4 regions of the Chromobacterium sp. CV08 genome follow, and region 2 is predicted to be linked to each of the others. Evidence: predicted binding sites of a transcription regulator. Region 2 holds the regulator's gene; each other region holds the start of a gene.
The links. The regulator sigma-54, encoded in region 2, starts transcription at its own class of promoters, with help from an activator protein. The targets are predictions, from matches to a motif close to CTGGCACGCTTCATGCTT.
Positions count from the first base shown of each region.

Region 1 (2,200 bases), 1.2 Mb from region 2:
TGAGCGCGGTGGGGAACAACGATCCGGGCAGTCCGTCCGGCATCGGCGGCCGGGGTTCCGGCATCGGCGGCCGGGGTTCCGGCATCGGCCTGCCGGCCGGCGCGGCCGCAGCCGGGCGTCCGGGCGGCGGCCGCAGCCGGGCCGACAGCCGCCGCGCGCCGATTTCCATCAGGCCGACGGACTGGCCGTGCCGGCGCAGCCAGTGTTCCAGGCTTTGGCCGAACAGCGCGGCGAACCGGCGCGCCTGCCAGCCGTCCGGCTCCAGCCCGCACAACGCGAGGCCGGCGCGGTTGGCGGCCAGCAGCCGGCCGTCGTCGTCGAAGGCCAGGCGGCAGGCCGCCGGACTGTCCAGCAGCCGCGGATCGTCGTGCAGATCGAAACGCCAGCCGCGGCAGGCGGCCTCTTCCAGCAGCCGCGTCTCGATCTGGCCGCGCGCGGCCAGCAGCGCCAGCCATTGCGCGTCGCCCAGCTTGCGGCCGGGGCCGCTGATGTCCAGCGCGCCGAGCAGCTGGCCCTGCGGACCGAGCAGCGGGCTGGCGGCGCACGACAGCGCGCGGTTCCGTTCCAGATAGTGTTCGGCGCCGCGCACCCGCGCGCAGTCGGCGGCGGCCAGCGCCGTGCCTATCGCATTGGTGCCGCGCGAGGTCTCGCTCCAGTCCATGCCCGGCGCCAGCGCCAGTCGTTCGGCCTTGTCGAGGGAGGGGATGTCGCCGCACTCGTCCAGAATCCATCCGCGCCGGTCGGCTACGACCAGCACCAGGCCGCTGGCCGACACCTGTTCGAACAGGCCGGCCAGCGCCGGCCGCGCCGCTTCCAGCCAGTCGGCGTTGGCCTCGCGCCTCTCCCGCAGCTCGCGGTCGGTCAAGCGTTCGCCGCCGAGCCCGCCGACGGGCAGGCCCAGGCTGCGGCAGCGTTGCCAGGAATGCAGGATGGACGGCGGCAGCGCCTGGCCCGGCAGCGGCTGGCCGGCGAAGAAGCGGCGGCGGAGCTCGTTCAGCGGCAGGCTGATGGTGGGACTCATGCACTTCTCCCGCTGGTTGTGCCGTCGTCGCGCGACAGCTGTGCCAGCCTGAAACGGTTTCGGGAACGGATGCGGCGATTATCTCCGCTTTTCCCGGGCTGACAAGTGATTGATCTGGATAGAACTTTGTTGCGGCGCGGAATGGGCGGCGCATTCTCCTCGGCCATCAAGGCTTGGCGTGATGTTGCCATGCAATATGAATAAATCTGGCACGCCGCTTGCGGTAGGACGATGGCCAGGGGGCCAACCCCGTCAATCAGAGGAGAGCGCAATGTCGAGCTTGAAGCCCGGATTTGAACTGAAGAGCCGCTATGCAAACTATATAGGCGGCCGTTGGACGCCGCCGGTGAACGGCCGTTATTTCGAAAACGTCACGCCGATCACCGGCAAGCCGCTGTGCGAGATTCCGCGCTCGGACGAACAGGACGTGGAACTGGCGCTGGACGCCGCCCATGCCGCCCGCTATGCCTGGGGCCACACCCCGGTGACCGAGCGCGCCATCGTCCTGAACAGGATAGCCGACCGGATGGAGGCCAATCTGGCGCTGCTGGCCGAGGTGGAGACCTGGGACAACGGCAAGCCCATCCGCGAGACCCGCGCCGCCGACATCCCGCTGGCCATCGACCACTTCCGCTATTTCGCCTCCTGCGTGCGCGCGCAGGAAGGCAGCCTGGGGGAGATAGACGCCAATACCGTGTCCTATCACTTCCACGAGCCGCTGGGCGTGGTCGGTCAGATCATCCCGTGGAACTTCCCCATCCTGATGGCGGCATGGAAACTGGCGCCGGCGCTGGCCGCCGGCAACTGCGTGGTGTTGAAGCCGGCCGAGCAGACGCCGCTGTCCATCCTGGTGCTGATGGAGCTGATCGGCGACCTGCTGCCGCCGGGCGTGCTCAATGTGGTCAACGGTTTCGGCGTCGAGGCCGGCAAGCCGCTGGCCAGTTCCAAGCGCATCGCCAAGATCGCCTTCACCGGCGAAACCGGAACCGGTCGACTGATCATGCAATACGCCAGCCAGAACCTGATCCCGGTCACGCTGGAGCTCGGCGGCAAATCGCCGAACATCTTCTTCGGCGACGTCGCCGCGAAAGACGATGCCTTCCTCGACAAGGCGATCGAGGGTTTCGTGATGTTCGCGCTGAACCAGGGCGAAGTGTGCACCTGCCCCAGTCGCGCGCT
Region 1 covers NZ_CP150453.1:375,273-377,472, forward strand. The annotation lists gene WNM05_RS01815 (sigma-54-dependent Fis family transcriptional regulator) at 1-1,021, opposite strand, end outside; gene adh (aldehyde dehydrogenase) at 1,293-2,200, shown strand, end outside.
Region 1: a site for sigma-54 is predicted at 1,228-1,245, ahead of adh (aldehyde dehydrogenase). Genes of this name have one in related genera too.

Region 2 (2,200 bases):
GTTGACTTCCGCTTTTTGAACCAGTTTGTCCACCGAGAGAGTAACGGAGATGTCGATCACATGGTCGACGTGGCGGGTGATGCGCTCCAGTTTGTTTTCGATGTATTCACGCAGCGACGGGGTGACTTCCAGGTGCAGACCAGTTACTTTGAGGTTCATACCCTAGCTCCTTCTGGTGTTGACCACCCGGTCGGGTTGCCGGGCGGCATTGTATTTCTTAGAACCTGCTTACGATCCGCTGCTTCTGTGTCGTACCGCTTTGGCCCGCGCGTTCGTAAACCGGTCCTCAAGGCCTGTCACAGTGCCTTGCGCAGATTCACCGCCGGAATCTGCATGGCTTCACGATACTTGGCTACGGTGCGTCTGGCAACCTGTATTCCCCGGCGGGCCAGCGCGTCGGCGATGGCGCTGTCCGACAGCGGTTTCGCGCTGTCCTCGCCGTCTATCATGCCGCGTATGTGAGCCTTGATGGCGGTGGCGGAGCATTCTCCTCCGCCGTCGGTTTCCAGCGAACTGCCGAAGAAGTACTTGAGCTCGAACAGGCCGCGGGGGCAGAGCAGGTACTTCTGGCTGGTCGAGCGGGAAACGGTGGATTCGTGCAGGCCGATCTCGTCCGCGATGTCGCGCAGGATCAGCGGCCGCATCGCCACCTCGCCATGTTCAAAGAACGATTGCTGCCGTTCAACGATAGCTTCCGCCACTTTCAGAATAGTGTCAAATCGCTGCTGGATGTTCTTCACCAGCCAGCGCGCCTCCTGCAGCGGGCCGGCCAGTTCGCCGGCGCCGCGCTTGTCGGCCAGCAGCCGCTCGTACAGCCGGTTGACGCGCAGCCGCGGCATCGCCGAGCGGTTCAGCTCCGCGACCCAGCGGCCGCGCAGCTTCCTGACCGCGATGTCCGGAATCACGTAGTGGATGTCGCCGTGGCCGTAGCCGCTGGCGGGGTAGGGGTTCAGCCGGGAGATCAGCGCCTGCGCCTGGCGCAGCGCCGCGTCGTGGCAGCCGAGCAGCTTCTTCAGCTTCGCGTAGTCGCGCGCGCCCAGCAGCTCCAGGTGTTCGCGCGCGATGTCCAGCGCCAGCGCGCGGCCCGGTTCGTCGGCCGGTCGCCGCAGGAGCTGCAGTTGCAGCGATTCGGCCAGCGAGCGCGCGCCGACGCCGGCCGGATCGAACTGCTGCAGCAGCTTCAGGCCGACGGCCAGCTCGTCGCTGTCCAGCTGCAGCTCCAGCGGCAGATTGCCGGCCAGCTCGTCGAGGTCCAGCGGCAGGTAGCCGTCGTCGTCCAGTTCCTCTATCAGCAGGCTGGCGACCGCCCGGTCGCGGTCGCTCAGCGCGATTTCCCCCAGCTGGGCCAGCAGGTGCTCGCGCAGGCTGGGCTGGCTGGGCACGTTGAGCATCGGATCGTAGTCGTCGTCGCCGCCCTGGCGGCCGCCGGCGCCCCAGTCCAGCAGTTCGCCGACGCCGGCGCCGTCGTCGCGGCCGTCGGCATCCTGCGTTTCTCCGGCGCCATGGTCGGCGCCGTCGGGGGCGGCTTCGCCGTCGTGCGGCTCGTCGCCGCGTTCCAGCAGCGGATTGTCGAGCAGGAAGCGATCCACCTCGGCTTGCAGGTCCAGCGTGGACAGCTGCAGCAGCTTGATCGATTGCTGTAGCTGCGGCGTCAGCGTCAGCTGTTGCGAGACCTTGAGCTGAAGGGCCTGTTTCATCGCCGCTTACAGATGGAAGTGCTCGCCGAGGTAGACCTCGCGCACCCTGTCGTTGTTGACCAGTTCCTCGGGCTGGCCGGAGGCCAGCACCGAGCCGTCGCTGATGATGTAGGCGCGGTCGCAGATGCGCAGCGTCTCGCGGACGTTGTGGTCGGTGATCAGCACGCCTATGCCGCGTTCCTTCAGGAAGGAGATGATCTTCTGGATGTCTATCACCGCGATCGGGTCGACGCCGGCGAACGGTTCGTCCAGCAGGATGAAGCGCGGCCGCGTGGCCAGCACGCGGGCGATTTCGACCCGGCGCCGTTCGCCGCCGGACAGCGACAGCGCGTTGCTGTCGCGCAGATGGCCGATGTTCAGGTCGTCCAGCAGCAGATCCAGTTCCTTTTCCAGCTCCTTGCCCTTGCGTCCGGAGATTTCCAGGATGGCGGCGATGTTTTCCTCCACCGTCATCCGGCGGAAGATCGACGCCTCCTGCGGCAGGTAGCCGAGGCCGAGCTGGG
Region 2 covers NZ_CP150453.1:1,611,395-1,613,594, forward strand. The annotation lists gene hpf (ribosome hibernation-promoting factor, HPF/YfiA family) at 1-159, opposite strand, end outside; gene WNM05_RS07735 (RNA polymerase factor sigma-54) at 297-1,697, opposite strand; gene lptB (LPS export ABC transporter ATP-binding protein) at 1,704-2,200, opposite strand, start outside.

Region 3 (2,200 bases), 290 kb from region 2:
ACAACGGCTCCGGCATGCACGTGCACCAGTCGATCTGGAAAGACGGCGTCAACCTGTTCGCCGGCGACGGCTATGCCGGCCTGTCCGACACCGCGCTGTACTACATCGGCGGCATCATCAAGCACGCCAAGGCGCTGAACGCCATCACCAATCCGGGCACCAACTCGTACAAGCGCCTGGTGCCGCACTACGAAGCGCCGGTGAAGCTGGCCTACTCGGCGAAGAACCGCTCGGCCTCGATCCGCATCCCGCACGTGGCCAGCCCGAAGGCCCGCCGCATCGAAGCGCGCTTCCCGGATCCGCTGGCCAACCCGTACCTGTGCTTCTCGGCGCTGCTGATGGCCGGCCTGGACGGCATCCAGAACAAGATCCACCCGGGCGACGCCGCCGACAAGAACCTGTACGATCTGCCGCCGGAAGAGGACAAGCTGATCCCGACCGTGTGCGCGAGCCTGGACGAGGCGCTGGACGCGCTGGACAAGGACCGCGAGTTCCTGACCCGCGGCGGCGTGTTCTCCAACGAGTGGATCGACGCCTACATCGAGCTGAAGATGCAGGAAGTCAACCTGGCCCGCATGACCACCCACCCGGTGGAATTCGCGATGTACTACTCGCTGTAAGCCTGCCCAGGCGCGGCGGAACGGACGGCGGCCCTCACGGCCGCCGTTTTTGCGCCCGCTGTCCGCAACGCCATATGACGCGGCCGCCGGATTTGCTTATCATGCAGAAGCCCCCTAATCCAGTCACGCACGATGAAGACACTCGCCCTCAGTCTGCTGCTGGCCTGCTGCGCCGCCCAGGCCGACACCATCTACAAATACGTCGACGCGAACGGCAACGTCACCTATACCAATGTGCCGCTCCGCGGCGCGCAACCGATCAAGCTGAATCCCCTGTCGTCCTACCCCAGCCGCAAGGGCGGCGCCTCCCCGGCCAAGCCGGCCGCGTCCGGCGGCTATCCCAACATCGACGCCGACACCCAGAAGCAGCGCGACGGCGGCCGCAAGAAGATTCTGGAGCAGGAACTGGCCAACGAGTCCAAGGCGCTGGACGCCGCCAAGAAGGCGCTGACCGACGGCAAGGCCGTCCGGCTCGGCGACGAGGCGCGCAACTACCAGAAATACCTCGACCGCGTGCAGAAGCTGCAGAACGAGGTCACCGACCGCGAGAAGAACGTCGACGCGCTGAAGCGCGAACTGGGCATGCAGTAGCCACTCGCACCATTTTGGTGCAAACTGAAGCGATCATGCCCGCAGGCGGCGCCCGCCGCCGCGTCGTCCGGCCTCATGCCGGCTGGCGCGCTTATTGCTGAGGCATGACCGCGGCCGACCGCCGCCAGCCCATCATCATCACAAGCGGACCCCAATGCCCATACCCAGCTTTGCCGGACTGGAGCTGCTCGACACCCCGGTGCTGATCTGCGACGCCGACGCCGCGCTGCGCTTCGTCAACCCCGCCTGCGAGAACCTGCTGGCGCTGGGCAGCCGCGAGCTGCTGCGCCACGGCCTGACCGAGCTGTTCCAGCCCTGCCCGGCGCTGCGTCAGGCGCTGGACACCGCCTTGCGCCAGGGCGCCAGCTATATCGAGCACGATCTGGAACTGCAGGCCCAGCACAGCGGCGCCACGCTGCACGTGGCGCTGACCATCACCCCGATAGACGCCGACGGCGGCCTGGCGCTGATCGAGCTCAGACCGCTGGACCAGCAGTTGAAGATCGCCAACGAGGAGCGCGCGCTGCTGCAACACCAGGCCAACCGCGAGCTGATCCGCAACCTGGCGCACGAGATCAAGAACCCGCTAGGCGGCATACGCGGCGCGGCGCAGCTGTTGGATCACGAGTTGGCCGACCGGCCGGAGCTGAAGGAATACACCGAGGTGATCACCGAGGAGGCGCGGCGGCTGCAGACACTGGTGGACCGCCTGCTGGCGCCGCACCGCAGCCACAGCCGCGGCCCGGTCAACATCCACGAGGTGCTGGAGCGGGTCCGCAGCATCGCGCTGGCCCAGCATCCGCAGGGCCTGACGCTGACGCGCGACTACGACACCAGCCTGCCGATGCTGTCGGCCGACAAGGAGCAGCTGATCCAGGTGGTGCTGAACATCGTCAACAACGCGGTGCAGGCGCTGCGCGGCCAGGGCCGCATCGTGCTGCGCACGCGGGTGGCGCGCCAGATCACGCTGGCGCGCAAGCGCCACCAGC
Region 3 covers NZ_CP150453.1:1,322,666-1,324,865, reverse strand. The annotation lists gene glnA (glutamate--ammonia ligase) at 1-620, shown strand, start outside; gene WNM05_RS06285 (DUF4124 domain-containing protein) at 753-1,211, shown strand; gene glnL (nitrogen regulation protein NR(II)) at 1,366-2,200, shown strand, end outside.
Region 3: a site for sigma-54 is predicted at 1,294-1,311, ahead of glnL (nitrogen regulation protein NR(II)). Genes of this name have one in related genera too.

Region 4 (2,200 bases), 2.4 Mb from region 2:
GATCAGGCAGATCAGCGAACAGCCCAGCGCCAGCGCCGGCAGCCATGGGTAACAGGGCGCGCAGAACGGCCGGGGCAGCGCCGGCTCGCGGCCGCGCAGCCGGAACAGCGCCAGCATCGACACGATGTACATGACGATGGCGCCGAAAACCGACAGCGTGACGATGTTGGCGGTCAACGGCTGGCCGGCGATCTGTACCAGGTCGTCGCTGAAGATGGCGGCGATGCCTACGATGCCGCCGGCCAGTATCGCGCGGTGGGGCGTCTTGAAGCGCGGATGGACGGCGGCCAGCGCGCGCGGCAGGTAGCCGGCGCGGGCCAGCGCGAAGATCTGCCGCGAGTAGCCCATGATGATGCCGTGGAAAGACGCGACCAGGCCGAACAGGCCCAGCCACACCAGCATGTGCAGCCAGCCGCTGTGCTCGCCGACGATCCGCTTCATCGCCTGCGGCAGCGGATCGTTGATATTGGCCAGCCGGCTCCAGTCGCCGGCGCCGCCGGCCATCACCATCACGCCGAAGGCCAGCGCCACCAGCGTCAGGATGCCGGCGATGTAGGCGCGAGGGATGGTTCGGGCCGGATCCTTGGCCTCCTCTGCCGCCATCGCCGCGCCTTCTATCGCCAGGAAGAACCAGATCGCGAACGGCACGGCGGCGAACATGCCGCCGACGGCGCCCCAGTGGAAATCGTCCCGGCCCGCCCAGCCTTGGTGCAGGAAGTGCGCCCAGTTGAAGCCCGGCGCCACCACGCCCATGAACACCAAGAGTTCGAAGATGGCCAGCAGCGTGACGGCGAGCTCGAACATCGCGGCGATGCCGACGCCGGCGATGTTCAGCGCCATGAAGACCAGGTAGGCGCCGCAGGCGGTCCATTTCGGCGCCAGCGACGGGAACTGCACATTGAGATACGCGCCTATCGCCAGCGCGATCGCCGGCGGCGCGAACACGAACTCGCACAGCGTGGCGAAACCGGCGACGAAGCCGCCCAGCGGGCCGAAGGCCCGGCGGGCGTAGGCGAACGGGCCGCCGGCGTGCGGGATGGCGGTGGTCAGCTCGGTGAAGCTGAAGATGAAGGCGGTGTACATCGCGGCGACGAACAGCGTCGCGCAGAGGAAGCCCAGCGTGCCGGCGGCGGCCCAGCCGTAGCTCCAGCCGAAGTATTCGCCGGAAATCACCAGGCCGACGGCGATGCCCCATAACTGCCAGCCGCCGAGCTTGCGCGCGAGGCCGGGTGTCGATGCGTTCATGCGGACTCCTGTTCAGGATGAATGGCCTTCCGCGTCGGAAGGATGTCGCCGCTTATGCAAAAAGAATGCCAGTGAACGCGCCGGGATTCAATGCCCGGAGCCCGCCGCCCGCCGTGCTAGAATCGATGACGATACGCAACAGGGGAATAGCAGATGTCTGGCAATAGCATGGGTCGCTTGTTCACGGTAACTTCCTTCGGCGAAAGCCACGGTCCGGCGATAGGCTGCGTCGTCGACGGCTGCCCGCCGGGACTGGCGCTTTGCGAAGCGGACATCCAGGCCGAGCTGGACCGGCGCAAGCCCGGCACCAGCCGCCACGTCACCCAGCGCCGCGAGCCGGACACCGTCGAGATCCTGTCCGGCGTCTACGAGGGCAAGACCACCGGCACGCCGATCGCGCTGCTGATACGCAACACCGACCAGCGCAGCAAGGACTACGGCAATATCGCCGACACCTTCAGACCGGGCCATGCCGACTACTGCTACTGGCACAAATACGGGGTGCGCGATCCGCGCGGCGGCGGCCGCTCGTCGGCGCGCGAGACCGCCGTGCGCGTCGCCGCCGGCGCCATCGCCAAGAAGTGGCTGAACGAGAAATACGGCATCGTGGTCCGCGGCCACATGACCCAGATCGGCGAAGTGGCCATTCCGTTCAAGAGCTGGGAGCATGTGGGCGGCAATCCCTTCTTCAGCGCCGATCCGGACATCGTGCCGCGCTTGGAGGACTATATGGACAGCATACGCAAGAGCCTGGACTCGATAGGCGCCAGGCTCCGCGTCGTGGCCGACAATGTGCCGGTCGGCTGGGGCGAGCCGGTATTCGACCGGCTGGACGCCGACATCGCCTACGCGATGATGAGCATCAACGCGGTCAAGGGCGTCGAGATCGGCGCCGGCTTCGGCTGCGTCGGCCAGCGTGGCAGCGAGCACGGCGACGAGCTGACGCCGCAGGGCT
Region 4 covers NZ_CP150453.1:4,108,073-4,110,272, reverse strand. The annotation lists gene eat (ethanolamine permease) at 1-1,245, opposite strand, end outside; gene aroC (chorismate synthase) at 1,399-2,200, shown strand, end outside.
Region 4: a site for sigma-54 is predicted at 1,300-1,317, ahead of eat (ethanolamine permease). Genes of this name have one in related genera too.